Regions from separate parts of the Salipaludibacillus agaradhaerens genome, predicted to be linked through region 2. Evidence: riboswitches for the same ligand, from Rfam matches in the RefSeq annotation. Region 2 holds a riboswitch; each other region holds the start of a gene.
What was found. Region 2 has a riboswitch for S-adenosylmethionine ahead of BK581_RS16695 (PLP-dependent aspartate aminotransferase family protein). Riboswitches for the same ligand answer to the same signal wherever they lie in the genome.
Positions count from the first base shown of each region.

Region 1: another riboswitch for S-adenosylmethionine. It lies ahead of sfnG (dimethylsulfone monooxygenase SfnG); the one in region 2 lies ahead of BK581_RS16695 (PLP-dependent aspartate aminotransferase family protein).
Region 3: another riboswitch for S-adenosylmethionine. It lies ahead of BK581_RS10495 (methionine biosynthesis PLP-dependent protein); the one in region 2 lies ahead of BK581_RS16695 (PLP-dependent aspartate aminotransferase family protein).
Region 4: another riboswitch for S-adenosylmethionine. It lies ahead of BK581_RS07560 (uroporphyrinogen decarboxylase/cobalamine-independent methonine synthase family protein); the one in region 2 lies ahead of BK581_RS16695 (PLP-dependent aspartate aminotransferase family protein).

Region 1 is NZ_KV917378.1:1,464,320-1,467,532, reverse strand. It holds gene BK581_RS07125 (glycosyl hydrolase family 28-related protein) at 54-1,295, shown strand; SAM riboswitch class I at 1,487-1,593, shown strand; gene sfnG (dimethylsulfone monooxygenase SfnG) at 1,918-2,994, shown strand; gene BK581_RS07115 (dicarboxylate/amino acid:cation symporter) at 3,053-3,213, opposite strand, start outside.
Region 2 is NZ_KV917378.1:3,649,229-3,652,441, forward strand. It holds gene BK581_RS16690 (DUF438 domain-containing protein) at 1-525, shown strand, start outside; SAM riboswitch class I at 891-1,020, shown strand; SAM riboswitch class I at 1,264-1,383, shown strand; gene BK581_RS16695 (PLP-dependent aspartate aminotransferase family protein) at 1,502-3,213, shown strand, end outside.
Region 3 is NZ_KV917378.1:2,246,193-2,249,405, forward strand. It holds gene metC (cystathionine beta-lyase) at 1-614, opposite strand, end outside; gene BK581_RS10495 (methionine biosynthesis PLP-dependent protein) at 607-1,740, opposite strand; SAM riboswitch class I at 1,897-2,005, opposite strand; gene BK581_RS10500 (GyrI-like domain-containing protein) at 2,441-2,920, opposite strand.
Region 4 is NZ_KV917378.1:1,562,762-1,565,974, reverse strand. It holds gene BK581_RS07575 (lysophospholipid acyltransferase family protein) at 1-6, shown strand, start outside; gene BK581_RS07570 (SCP2 sterol-binding domain-containing protein) at 403-732, shown strand; gene BK581_RS07565 (FbpB family small basic protein) at 896-1,036, opposite strand; SAM riboswitch class I at 1,474-1,579, shown strand; gene BK581_RS07560 (uroporphyrinogen decarboxylase/cobalamine-independent methonine synthase family protein) at 1,741-2,082, shown strand; partial or broken gene BK581_RS07555 (IS3 family transposase) at 2,166-3,213, shown strand, end outside.

The DNA of each region.
Region 1 (3,213 bases), 2.2 Mb from region 2:
TATGCAATTCTTTTATGAAAACGTTTTCTTTTTTGTGTGTGAAGGGGGTGGGAATGAAACATACCATGTTTAAGCACGATCATTTAATGGAGGTGGGTACCTTGCTAAAAGGTCAAAAAGTGAATCATTTAGTCGTCACATTGTTGTTAGTCATACTTCTTATTCCGGTTAGTAGTATGGGCGTAGCTAAAGAAGTTCATGCCAATGAAGTAGTGAACGCAAGAGATTTTGGAGCGAGGCCAGGTGTTCAGCAAAGCCAAACGGATGCCATACATGCAGCGATGCGTTATTTCTATGATAGAGGTGTAGAGGGAACCGTCTATTTGCCGGCGGGCACATATTCAGTGGATAGCGCCTTACGCTTTCATCAAGGGGTTAATCTTGTGGGAGATGGTGTAGGACGAACAATCATTAAAAAAGTAGGCAGCCAAAATAATTATGTTGTAGGTAACCCTATTTTTCGTGGGGGGACGACTAATCTTAATGTGACAGTCTCTCACATCACCTTTGATGCAGATCGGACAAACCGTGCGTCTCAAGGTCTTGGACAAGTAGGTGGGATGAACATTGATGCGCTCGTATCCAATTTAACGTTGGAACACATAGAAGTAAGGGATGCCACTATTGGTTTGCTTGTTAGAAGGTTAAGAGATTCTGTTATTTCAGACAGCCTTATTGATCGGACGAGTGGGCATGGTATTGCCACAGGCAGTGAGGCACATGCAATAGGGGATTTTAGAAATGTTTTAATTACGAATAACAGAATTACAAATTCCACTGGTGGGAGCGGTATTAATTTATCCCGGGCAACTAACACAACGGTCACATATAATAACATTATTAATGCGCAACAACAAAGTGATTCTTACGGTGGTATTCGGATACCTAACGGTGGTACCAATAATGTTGTTCATAACAATGTGGTAGAAAATTATCCAAGAGGGCTATTTTTAACAACAGGTGCCACTTATAATGATATTTATGACAATACGATTATTAACTCTCGTATTCATGGGGCTCTCATAGAATCAAACAACAATATCTTTGGAGGCAATGTATTTATTCAAAACAATCCATCATTGAATCCAGAATCAGTTATTCGATTGTCTGGCGCTAATGGTAACTCTATCAGATATAACCGTATGGAGACACACAGAGGATTTAATAATATTGGCATTCGCTTAACGAACTCTTCAAATAATGCCGTCATTAACAATATAACAGATACGACAGGCACGCCTGTGAGTATTGAAGGAGGAAGCGGTAACACGAATAGCGGGAATACAAATCGTTAATAAATGTTACAGAGAAGACGTCTTACATTAAAAGGCGTCTTCCTCTTTGCATAGAAATGGTTACTTTACATATCTGTCTCTTCTCATTAGCTAAATTTTATTCTGAATTTTTGCATTAATGAGATTTTTTCTGTTGTGTTATTGTAGATTTATGTTACACTCATTAATAACTTGTTAAACTGAATAATTCACTCTTATCAAGAGAGGCGGAGGGACTGACCCTATGAGGCCTCGGCAACCAGTACATGTGTACACGGTGCCAATTTCAGAGGAATGTCTGACATTCCGAAGATGAGAAATGTGTTGAAGGCTATTATCCTGTTATCAACCTCTTTTCTCATCTAGTGAGAAAGGAGGTTTTTTATTAGCGTTTTTGGAGTGAGATAGACGATGTGCATAACTTATTAGTCAAATGAATTTGATGTCGTTTCATTCGTCATGCATGTTGTGGCGATCATTTCCATTATGGTTCGTAACAACTTGCTTAAAAACACAATAGTGAGGAAAAGGTGCGGCAACACTTTTTCCTCAAAACTAGACTAACTGTACAAACAGATAGGACGTGCCAGCTAATTATCATATCATAGGCAGTTCAGCCGTGAAAAATAAGGAGGACATTCGTATGACAAATTTGAAATTTGCGTATTGGGTACCAAATGTAAGTGGCGGCCTTGTAGTATCAAAGTTACCACAGAGAACGGGGTGGGACTTTGAGTCAAATAAAAGATACGTCCAAATAGCAGAAGAAGTAGGCTACGATTACGCCCTATTACAGACACGTTTCTTTGCAAGCTATGGCGCTGAGAATCAGCTAGAAGCCATTACATTAGCTTCTGCCTTAGCGAGTGTCACAGAGAAAATTAATTTGATCTCAGCGGTACATCCAGGGCTTTGGCATCCAGGTGTTTACGCTAAAATGATAGCGACGCTCGATAATATAAGTCAAGGCCGTGCTGCATTAAATGTTGTAAGTGGATGGTTTAAGCAGGAATTTATTGGTTATGGCGAACCGTGGCTGGAGCATGATGAGCGGTATCGGCGTTCAGAAGAATTCATTCAAGTATTGAAATCGATGTGGACACAAGAGGCCACCACATTTAAAGGCGATTTTTATCGAATCAATGAAGCACCATTATTGCCAAAGCCGGTTAATGGTCGCCCGCCAATCTTCCAAGGAGGAAACTCTAAAGCGGCTCGTCGTATGGCTGCCAAATATTCTGATTGGTACTTCATGAATGGTAATACACTTGAAGGGTTCAAAGAACAGATCGAAGACGTGAAAGCTTTAGCTAAAGCAGAAGGACGTGAAAATGAGATTAAGTTTGCAGCTAACGGTTTTGCAATTGTAAGAGATACTGAAGAAGAAGCGGTTCAGCAATTAAGGGATATCGTGTCCCACGCTGATACAGAGGCTGTAGAAGGATTTAAACAAGCGGTCGCAGAAGCGGGACAATCAACGAAAGAAAAGTCTGGCATGTGGGCTAATTCATCATTTAAAGATCTGGTTCAGTACAATGATGGATTCAAAACGGGATTAATTGGCACAGGAGAGCAGGTAGCAGAACGGATAATCGCATTGAAAGAAATTGGGATCGATCTTGTGTTAACAGGACATTTCCATTATGAAGAAGACTTACGAAGGTTTGGTGAGGAAGTCATCCCGCTCGTTAAAGAACAAGAGGCAGTATTAACAGTATAGCAATAAAAAATACCGTCCACCAGATGAGGTGGCGGTATTTTTATGAGGACAGTTCGTTTTAAGAAGAATGAAGGGATGTCTCTTCATCAAGCGGTTCGTTACGATCAATGATCACTGCCGCAGAGGCATCACCCATGACATTGACCGATGTCCGGAACATGTCAAGAATACGATCTATCCCCGCCACCAGAGCAATTCCTTCTAAAGGCAAGTTAATGT
Region 2 (3,213 bases):
ACAGAGGATGAATGGTTAAAGATTGAGCGTGAAGGTGACGTGATTGGCTATACGTTTATTACCCCTCCAGCCCCGTGGCAACCAGCTAGAGAAGATCTGCAATCAGAAGGGTTTATGAAGGATGGGGTCGTTCAGCTTGAAACGGGGATCATGTCAGTTCAACAGCTTGAATTTATGATGAATCATTTACCAGTAGATATCACGTTTATTGATGAGCATGATGTGGTCCGGTATTTTTCACATGGGAAAGAACGCATCTTTCACCGGACAAAATCAATTATCGGAAGGTCGGTACAAAATTGCCATCCTCCTCAAAGTGCTCATATTGTTAATGCATTACTTGATGATTTTAAGTCTGGTAAAAAAGATGTTGAAGACTTTTGGATACCGTTCAAAGATAAATTTGTGTTAATACGGTACTTTGCAGTGAGAGACAAAGAAGGAAACTATAAAGGGACAGTAGAATTTACGCAAAACATTAAACCCATTCAAGAAATCAGTGGGGAAAAAAGGTTAATGTCATAACTAATAGATGGGCCGTTCTCAGATAACGATTTTTTGCGACAGTATTGGTGAAACGGACTTCTTGATTGACTATTGTGTATAACCGATTTATGTTATTTTTACCCCACACTTAAGGGGCAGTAAAACCCCCTCAAAACTTAAGAAGGTCGAAAAGTTTAGGTGGGGGATAAACTACCCCTAAAGGTCCGATAAGTTAAACTGACAATCAGTGGGGATGAAGGCAAACTCCCACCGATTGAAGTTTAGCTTTATATAATTAATAGACGGTAGAGTAGAAAATAAAATTGACAGATTACAAACGCTTGTGATAGACTTTCTTCAATATTATAAATAGCGTCCGACTCATGTTGGACGACTCATCGTTTTGCTTATCAAGAGAGGTGGAGGGACTGGCCCGACGAAACCCAGCAACCAGTGAGAAGAAGTAAGATCTTTTTTTCACAAGGTGCTAATTCCTGCAAAGAATTCATTACTGAATGCTTTGGGAGATAAGGACGACATGTGAATGCAGCTTACTCTGCTAACATTAACGTCAACCTCCCTTACATTTTGTAAGGGAGGTTTTTTGATAACAGCACGGGAATATAACAATGGATAATATAGATTGAGGGTGAATGCTAGAAAATAATTTTGTAAAAAGATTTGACGAATAGATTTAATCGTGTTAATATTCAAATTAATCAAAATTAACTAAATTTATTGGTTTACTTAGTTTTAAAATTTCATAACCGATTTAAGCTCTTATCAAGAGAGGTGGAGGGACTGGCCCGATGAAACCCGGCAACCAACGTGGAACGGAAACGTGATACGCAAGGTGCCAATTCCAACAAAGTGTAGAAGCACTTTGAAAGATAAGAGAGCGAAAGTTGTCATTCATTCGTCTCTCTGTCTTTTAAAGCAGAGGGACTTTTTATTTTGCAAAACATGTCATAAAGTCAACAATCAAATAAGATCGTTAATCAAAGGAGGGGCTCTCATGAGTGAAAATTCTCAATTTCAAACGTATCATCCAGAAACAGTGTTATTACACGGTGGTCAATCACCAGATCCCACAACAGGATCGAGAGCGGTACCAATTTATCAGACAACATCCTACTTGTTTCACGATACAGAACATGCGGAAAGTTTGTTCGCCCTTGATGAACCGGGGAATATCTATAGCCGTATTGGTAATCCAACTGTAGACGTACTTGAGAAACGACTGGCGCTATTAGAAGAAGGTGTTGCGTCTGTTGCTACCTCCTCAGGAATGGCAGCTATCTCTCTATCCATTTTGAATGTAGCAAATGCAGGAGATGACATTGTAGCAGCTACAAATCTTTACGGTGGAACGTACAACTTATTTGCTGTCACGTTGCCGAGATATGGTATTAATGTGACTTTTGTAGACCCTGAAGATCCTGAAAATTTCAGAAAAGCTATTACAGATAAAACAAAAGCTGTATTTGCAGAAACAATTGGTAATCCAAGTTTACATGTGCTTGATATTGAAGCTGTGGCAGATATTGCTCATGAAGCAGGTATACCACTTATTATTGATAATACATTTGCCACACCTTATGTATGTAAACCGATTGAACATGGCGCAGACATTGTCGTCCACTCTGCTACAAAATGGATAGGAGGACATGGAACATCAATTGGTGGTGTTGTGGTTGACGGCGGGCGTTTTAACTGGCAATCAGAGAAATATCCAGGTTTTAACGAACCAGACCCAAGTTATAACGGTATTGTGTATGCGAAAGATTTCGGAACACTCGCTTTCAGCACGAAGCTTCGTGTTCAATTGTTACGTGACTTTGGATCTTGCCTAAGTCCATTCAATGCCTTCCAACTTATACAAGGGCTTGAAACATTGCATTTGCGGATCGTGAGACATAATGAGAATACATTGAAGTTAGCCCAATACCTTGAGGAACATCCGGCAGTTGAGTGGGTCTCATACCCTGGGCTTCAAAGCCATCCTTCCCATGAACGGGCAACTCAATTATTGAAAAATGGGTATGGCGCCGTGTTGAATTTCGGAATTAAAGGTGGACGGGATGCTGGACGGACATTGATCGATAATGTGTCGCTTTGGTCTCATCTAGCCAATGTAGGGGATGCCAAAAGTTTAATTATTCACCCGGCATCAACGACGCATCAGCAGCTATCTGATGATGAACTCATTAAGACAGGTGTTAAACCAGATTTAGTGAGACTTTCAGTGGGCTTAGAGCATACCGATGACCTTGCAAAAGATTTGGATCAGGCCTTGAAGCTTGCTACAGGTGAAGGGACTAAAGAGGACTCAACTGTTATTAATGATGAAGGTGTCATCCGCTGGGCACTATCAAGTCCGAATAATACAGATGCAGATACACCGAGGCTAAAAACAATCGCTGTGGTAGGACTGAGTGGTAACGAATCCCGTCCGAGTCACAGATTAGCACGAAAAATGCAGCGACTAGGCTATAAGATTATTCCAGTTAATCCACGAGAAACAGAAATATTAGGTGAAAAAGCTTATCCAGACTTAAAGTCAGTGGATGGACCCATTGATATTGTTCAAGTATTTAGAAGTCCAGAAGCAGCTATAGAAATAGCAAAAGAAGCTGCTGAAGTCCAACCGAAAATATTTTGGCTGCAAGAAGGAGTTATTTCTGAAAAGGCTGCTGTCATAGCGAAAGAAGCTGGTCTTGAAGTCGT
Region 3 (3,213 bases), 1.4 Mb from region 2:
CCGATAAACTTCGTGGCGCTGTGTACGACCACATCTACTCCTAAATCTAGTGGGCGCTGTAATACTGGCGTCATAAACGTATTGTCTAGTACGGTGAGACAATCGTGATTTTTAGCCAATGTGACAATCTCTCGGATTGGCGTGATTTTCATCGTGGGATTAGAGGGTGTTTCCATATAAATCATGGCCGTGTTTGGACGTATTGCTTTTTTGACTTCTTCAACATTGGTCATATCCACAAACGTATACTCAATACCGTGGCGTGGAAGTATTTCTGTTGTGAACCGATATGTCCCTCCATAGACATCTTCTGTAATAACAAGATGGTCACCAGCAGAGAGCATCATAAAAGTGGACGAAATCGCTGCCATCCCTGAAGCAAATGCAAATGCTCGCGTCCCATTTTCAAGTTCTGCAAAAGTTTCTTCCAATGCTTGCCTTGTGGGGTTTCCTGACCGTGCGTAATCAAACGTTCCGAAGTGATCCACACTTTTCTGATGAAAGGTTGATGCTGGCTGTATCGGTATACTCACGGCTCCAGTTGAGGCATCCGTTTTATGAGAATGATGTAAAAGACGTGTTTGAATACTCAATGGTTGTCGTGCTTCAGGCATGTCTTTCCTCCTCCTTCTTTACCGCCGCAGCAAGCGCTTGATCAATATCTTCACGTAAATCATCTGCAGACTCAATGCCAACGGAAAAACGTAACAGTCTGTTACATACGCCTAACTCATTTCTCACTTCCTCTGGGACATCCGCATGGGTTTGCGTCGCTGGATACGTCATTAAACTTTCTACTCCTCCAAGGCTTTCAGCAAACGTTATTAGTTTTAAACTCTGTAGAAAAGGGTTGACCCACTTCTCATTTTTCACTCGAAAAGAAAGCATGCCCCCTCTTCCCGGATAATTCACATTAAGTACAGCAGGATGTGCCTGTAAAAAATCAGCTAGTTTTTTTCCATTCACTTCATGCTTTTCCATCCGTAAGGCAAGGGTTTTCATTCCCCTAATTACAAGCCAAGAATCGAGAGGTGATAAGATAGGGCCCATGCTGTTAAAAATATAATATAACCGTTCTGACAAGGCTTCACCTTTAGAGACGATAAGCCCTGCGATCACATCATTATGTCCTGATAAATACTTAGAGGCACTATGAATGACAATATCTGCCCCTTCTAGTATGGGCTTCTGCAAAAACGGTGTGTAAAACGTGTTGTCTACAATTAATAACAAATCGTGCTCTTTCGCTATTTGATTGAAAGCAGCCAAATCAGCTTCGTACATTAATGGATTAGTGGGAGTTTCAATAAAAAGAGCCTTTGTTGTGGGTTTTATATGTTGTTTAAAAAATTCAATATCTGTTACATCCCCATATTGAAACGTAATTCCCCAGCGCCGCCAACACGCTTCAAATAGACGATAGGTTCCGCCATATAAATCACTCGCTGCTAAGATATCATCACCACTATTAAATAGTGATAGGACAACTTGGATGGCAGCCATCCCAGAAGAACAGGCAAACCCCTGATCACCACTTTCTAATGAGGCGATCGCCTCTTCCAGCACTTCCCGCGTCGGATTTCCTGATCTCGAATAATCATAACCAGTCGATTGCCCAATCCCTTCATGTCTGTATGCCGTGGAACAATAAATAGGAAGACTAACCGTTCCAGTTGATGATTCACTGCGGTTTCCAATTTGCACAATCTTTGTTTCTAACTCGTTCGTGTCTTTACTCATTTAACGTCAACCCCTCCTTTAGTAGCATGCGATCCAACTTATCGATACCTTTGTTCCTATCCACATGTGTGGACGTTTAGAAAAGACCTCACTACGACAAAAAACCTTCTTCAAAAATAAGAAGAAGGTTGCTTAATACCATGCACTTTAGTCCTCTCCTTATCTTTGCAAGTTGTCTTCTTGCAGGAATTAGCACCTGACCGCATAAAGCCGGCTGGTTGCTGAGGTTTCTTAGGGCCTTTCCCTCCACCTCTCGTGATAAGAACGTTCTATTATATTCATTTATTTCCCAATCTAAATCTAATTGTTCCCAATTGTATCGAAATTTCTGAAAATATGCAACTCTTTTTCAAAAAATAATGCATCAATGATTTCCCACACAATTCGACTCTTTCTTCCATCCCTTTTTAATTGCTTCCTATTCGAAACACGTACACGCCTTTTTTTCATAACCGTCTTTCATTAATTAAGAGACGGCTCAATAAAGAATTTTCAGCTGCATGATGCCATGAAGCCTTTCGCCTCATTGCCTCTTAACACGTTGCTGATCCTCCGAGGGGCCCATCTTTCACCACAGCCTTTTCTTAAATACAATCATGTGATAGATGATTTATTATGGTTCGCCTGTTCGTGTTAAATATTCACTCAAAAAAACTAGGAGATTGCTTTGACAACCTCCTAGTTTTACGAATGATAGGTCTTACCTGGCAACTGGGATATGAATCTCAAAGATCGGTTCATCAACTAATATTTTTTCGGCGTTATGAAGCTCAATCTTCAGGGGAATGTCATCAAAAGCGTCTATGTCTTCAGGCTTCAATGGCGTCAGACCTCTTTCTATTAACTCTTCTTTAATTTCCTTATACGTCTCACTAATATCTTTATCTTTTCGATGTTTATAAATAAGGTAATCACCTTCAGGAATAATCCGATATGTCATGCCACGGGGCACATCTGTGCCATTATCTACTTCCCAGCCACCGATGTACGTAAAACCATCTCTCCTGTCATGGGTAGACACTCCGATAAATTCATGGGGATTTACTTTTCCTTTGATGTCTTCTATTCGTTGTTTAGCTTCATTGATAACTGGGTGTATCTTTCCTTCAGCTGCTTCCTCAAATGTCCCTGCCCACTCTAACCCGATAATCAATCTCTCACGCATACCTCTTATTTTCATTTTCAATCCCTCCTACCAGTTTATAATAATTGTCGTTTATTCTTAATGTCTTATTCTTTGTTGTGATACCGCCCCTGTATAATGGGGGCTTGTCAGACTCTCTTTCCCGCTAGTTTTCTCTTCTACACTTTGTATTTTATCTTGTTTTCTCTCATAACACACGTACTTATTCTTAAATATGATGATTACTGCCTATGTATCAATCCCATTACTCAAGTATGATCTCAACAATATAGGGACTAAATTCTCTCTTTAATTGACTTTTAAGAGACGTTTGATACAATCTAAGAAAC
Region 4 (3,213 bases), 2.1 Mb from region 2:
GTGTAGGGGGATAGATAGTTTTTAATTTTAAGTACGAATAGTCCATTCATGATAAACAGTCTATAACACATGTCCTTTTTAAATAAGGAAGTTGCAGTGAAGGACGGTGACTTTGAGAGTGGCAGGGATGTCTGAAGTCTAATGAGGCGAAAGGGTCCGTTTTTAAAAATGGAAGATCAACGTATTAATCATTTATCACAGATAAACGTCTGTAAAACTCCCCGCCCAAAAATAGAGAGGAGAGAGATAACGGACGACCATATCCTGATTCACTCAACGATCAATCAGCGGAGAAGAGCGAAAACACCAACTGATTGAGAGTTCATTTTATAGGTGTATTATGACATTGGTTCATATATAATAAAATGAATGAATAATCAATCAATGAAGGAGGAGAGGACTTTGTCAGTAGATACAATATTGGCTACGATTGTAAGGAGAATGAACGAGGAACCAGAGCATTTAGAAGGACTTACCTATACCTATGAATTTCGGTTAACAGGAGAAGAAGAGCAGCTCTATCAGCTGAAAATAGACAATCAAACAGCTGAGTACGCTACAAATAGGCAGTGGGAACCTAAATTAACGCTAGAATTAAGCGAGGCTAACTTTCAAAAGCTCGCCACTGACAGTCTAAATCCAGCAATGGCTTATATGAATGGCAAGTTAAAAGTTCACGGCGAACTAACCCATGCCCTCAAGTTTCATAGTCTGTTAAAAAAATATACGTAAACAGCGAAGTGTCATGATGCTGGCGCAACGTAAAAAAGCTGATCCTTTTAATCGGGAAGGTCAGCTTTTTGTATAAGGGTATCATTCTCGCACGGACCACTTTGTTGGTCTCAAAAAATTCTCTTATAGAGAGGATCTCTCAGTTTTGAAGTTGAAGGGTGATTCAAGCCTTTTGGAGCAACTTCTCTTCATAACGCTCATCGATTTTTTTCTCGATTTGGAGGATGGCTTTTTGGTCTTCCATAATTTCCTGCTTATTTTCTTTAACTAACTCTTCGAAGCTCTTGTGAAAACGCTTTCTCATTTCCTTTCACCTCTTAATCAAAATTTTCTTACAATTTAATTATACCTAACTTTCACCAAGAATGTCATGTGAAAACTGTTACAAATTTACGAACTTTATCCCAGATCACCATCTAGGCTCACACCCATTGGTATGATAAGCACCACCACAACATTCAGTATAGAGCCAGAAATTACAATAACCCCCTCCATGAGCCCGTAAAGCTTGAGGTGATATTATGTCAAGAAAATGGACACAGTGAATAGGGAGATGTGTTTTTCCCTACCGCGTTCTGTTGATTACCCTCTCTGGCAGTGTAGGGGATGATAACCTTACTGACAGAGAGGATAATTGAGTATTTGATATACTTTTACTTGATCGGCTCAATTGATCTTTTAGAAAATTCATACTTGTCATAAACTGTCTAAGTCTGGTAAACTTAAAAAAATTAAAATAATTGCTTATGTAGAGAAGCAGAGGGACTGGCCCGAAGATGCTTCAGCAACCCCACATTTAAGTGGAAGGTGCTAATTCCAGCAGGATAATTATCCTGGAAGATAAGAGAAGTTTTTAAAACGTTAACCTCTTTTCTTCGGGAAAGAGGTTTTTTAGTTGGCAGAATATAAAGTGGCTGTTATGAAGCTCATTATTTTCTTCTTCCCTGTTGGCTGTTTTTCTCTGTTGAAAGCAAGATTTTAAAAATGACAAAAAGGTGGACTTAAACTATGACAAAAGAATCTTTCGCACAACAAGCAGCTATGACAGGACCGTTTCGTTATGATCATGTAGGCAGTTTTTTACGCCCTGACCGCTTGAAAAAAGCACGCCAAGACAACGCAGATGGCATTATTTCTGATGACGAACTTCGAACGATCGAAGATGAAGAGATAAAAGGCATTGTAGAAGAACAGAAAAAAGCGGGACATTTAGCGATTACAGACGGAGAATTTAGACGACGATGGTGGCACTTAGATTTTCTTGAAGGATTAACAGGGGTAGAAGGATTTGAACCAAAGCAAGGCTATCAATTTAAAGGTGTTAAAACGAAAGCCTGGCTCGTTCGTTAGAGTGACCTAATTAAATGAGACAAGGAAAAAACACCCCCATAGTCGTATATAAACTTAACGACAAATTTGGAGGTGTTTTTCTTATGGGCCGAAAAAATAATGTTTATCCAGAAGAAATAAAAAAAGAGGTTATTCGATTAAAGTTAACAGGAGAGTATACGAATAAAGAATTGATGGCACGCTTTGGCATTAAAAATAAAACACAGATTAAGACTTGGATGAGATGGTATAGAAAAGGAGAAGAACAACGATTAGCTCAACCTGCTGGAAAGCAGTATAAGTATGGAAAAGGATCAGAGGATATGAGCGAAATTGACCTGTTAAAAAGAAAATTGTCCTATTATGAAATGAGAGAAGAACTGTTGGGAAAGTACCAGGAAATCGAAAGGAAGTGGTGCCAGAAGCATTCGTAGAATTGGTTGAAATATTGAAGTCTAAATACACGATTACGTCGATTTGTGATTGTTTGAATGTTCCCAATCAACTTATTATCGTTGGAGAAAGACATCTTGGAAACCTAAACCTTTAGAACAATTGGTATTAACTATTTGTAAAGAATTTAAATATAGAGTCGGGCATCGAATGGTGAGGGATCTTCTTAAAAAGGAACATCATATTAACGTCAATCGAAACACCGTTCAGAAGATCATGCAGAAGTTTAATATCCAATGTCGCGTAAAGCCAAAGCGACAATCCTATATAGCTGGGGAAAGTAAACTTGTGGTTGGGAACCTGTTAGAACAACATTTCTCCGCAGAGAGTTCGAATCAAAAGTGGGTGACTGACATTACATACTTACCTTATGGTGAAAAGATGCTATATTTATCAACCATAATGGACTTGTATAACAACGAAATTATTGCCTATCGAATCAGTGATAAACAAGATCTCTCGCTCGTGATAAACACTTTAGAAGATGCTTGTAGAGGTAGGGAGACTTATGGCGTCCTATTACACAGTGACCAAGGAGCTCAGTATACATCCTATAAATTTCAAGAAAAAGCAAAAGAAAAAGGCATTACCACAAGCATGTCTCGGAAAGGCAACTGCTTTGATAATGCCGTCATTGAATCCTTCCATTCCTCACTAAAGTCGGAAGAATTCAGCACTCAGCAACGAGTGCACCTTACA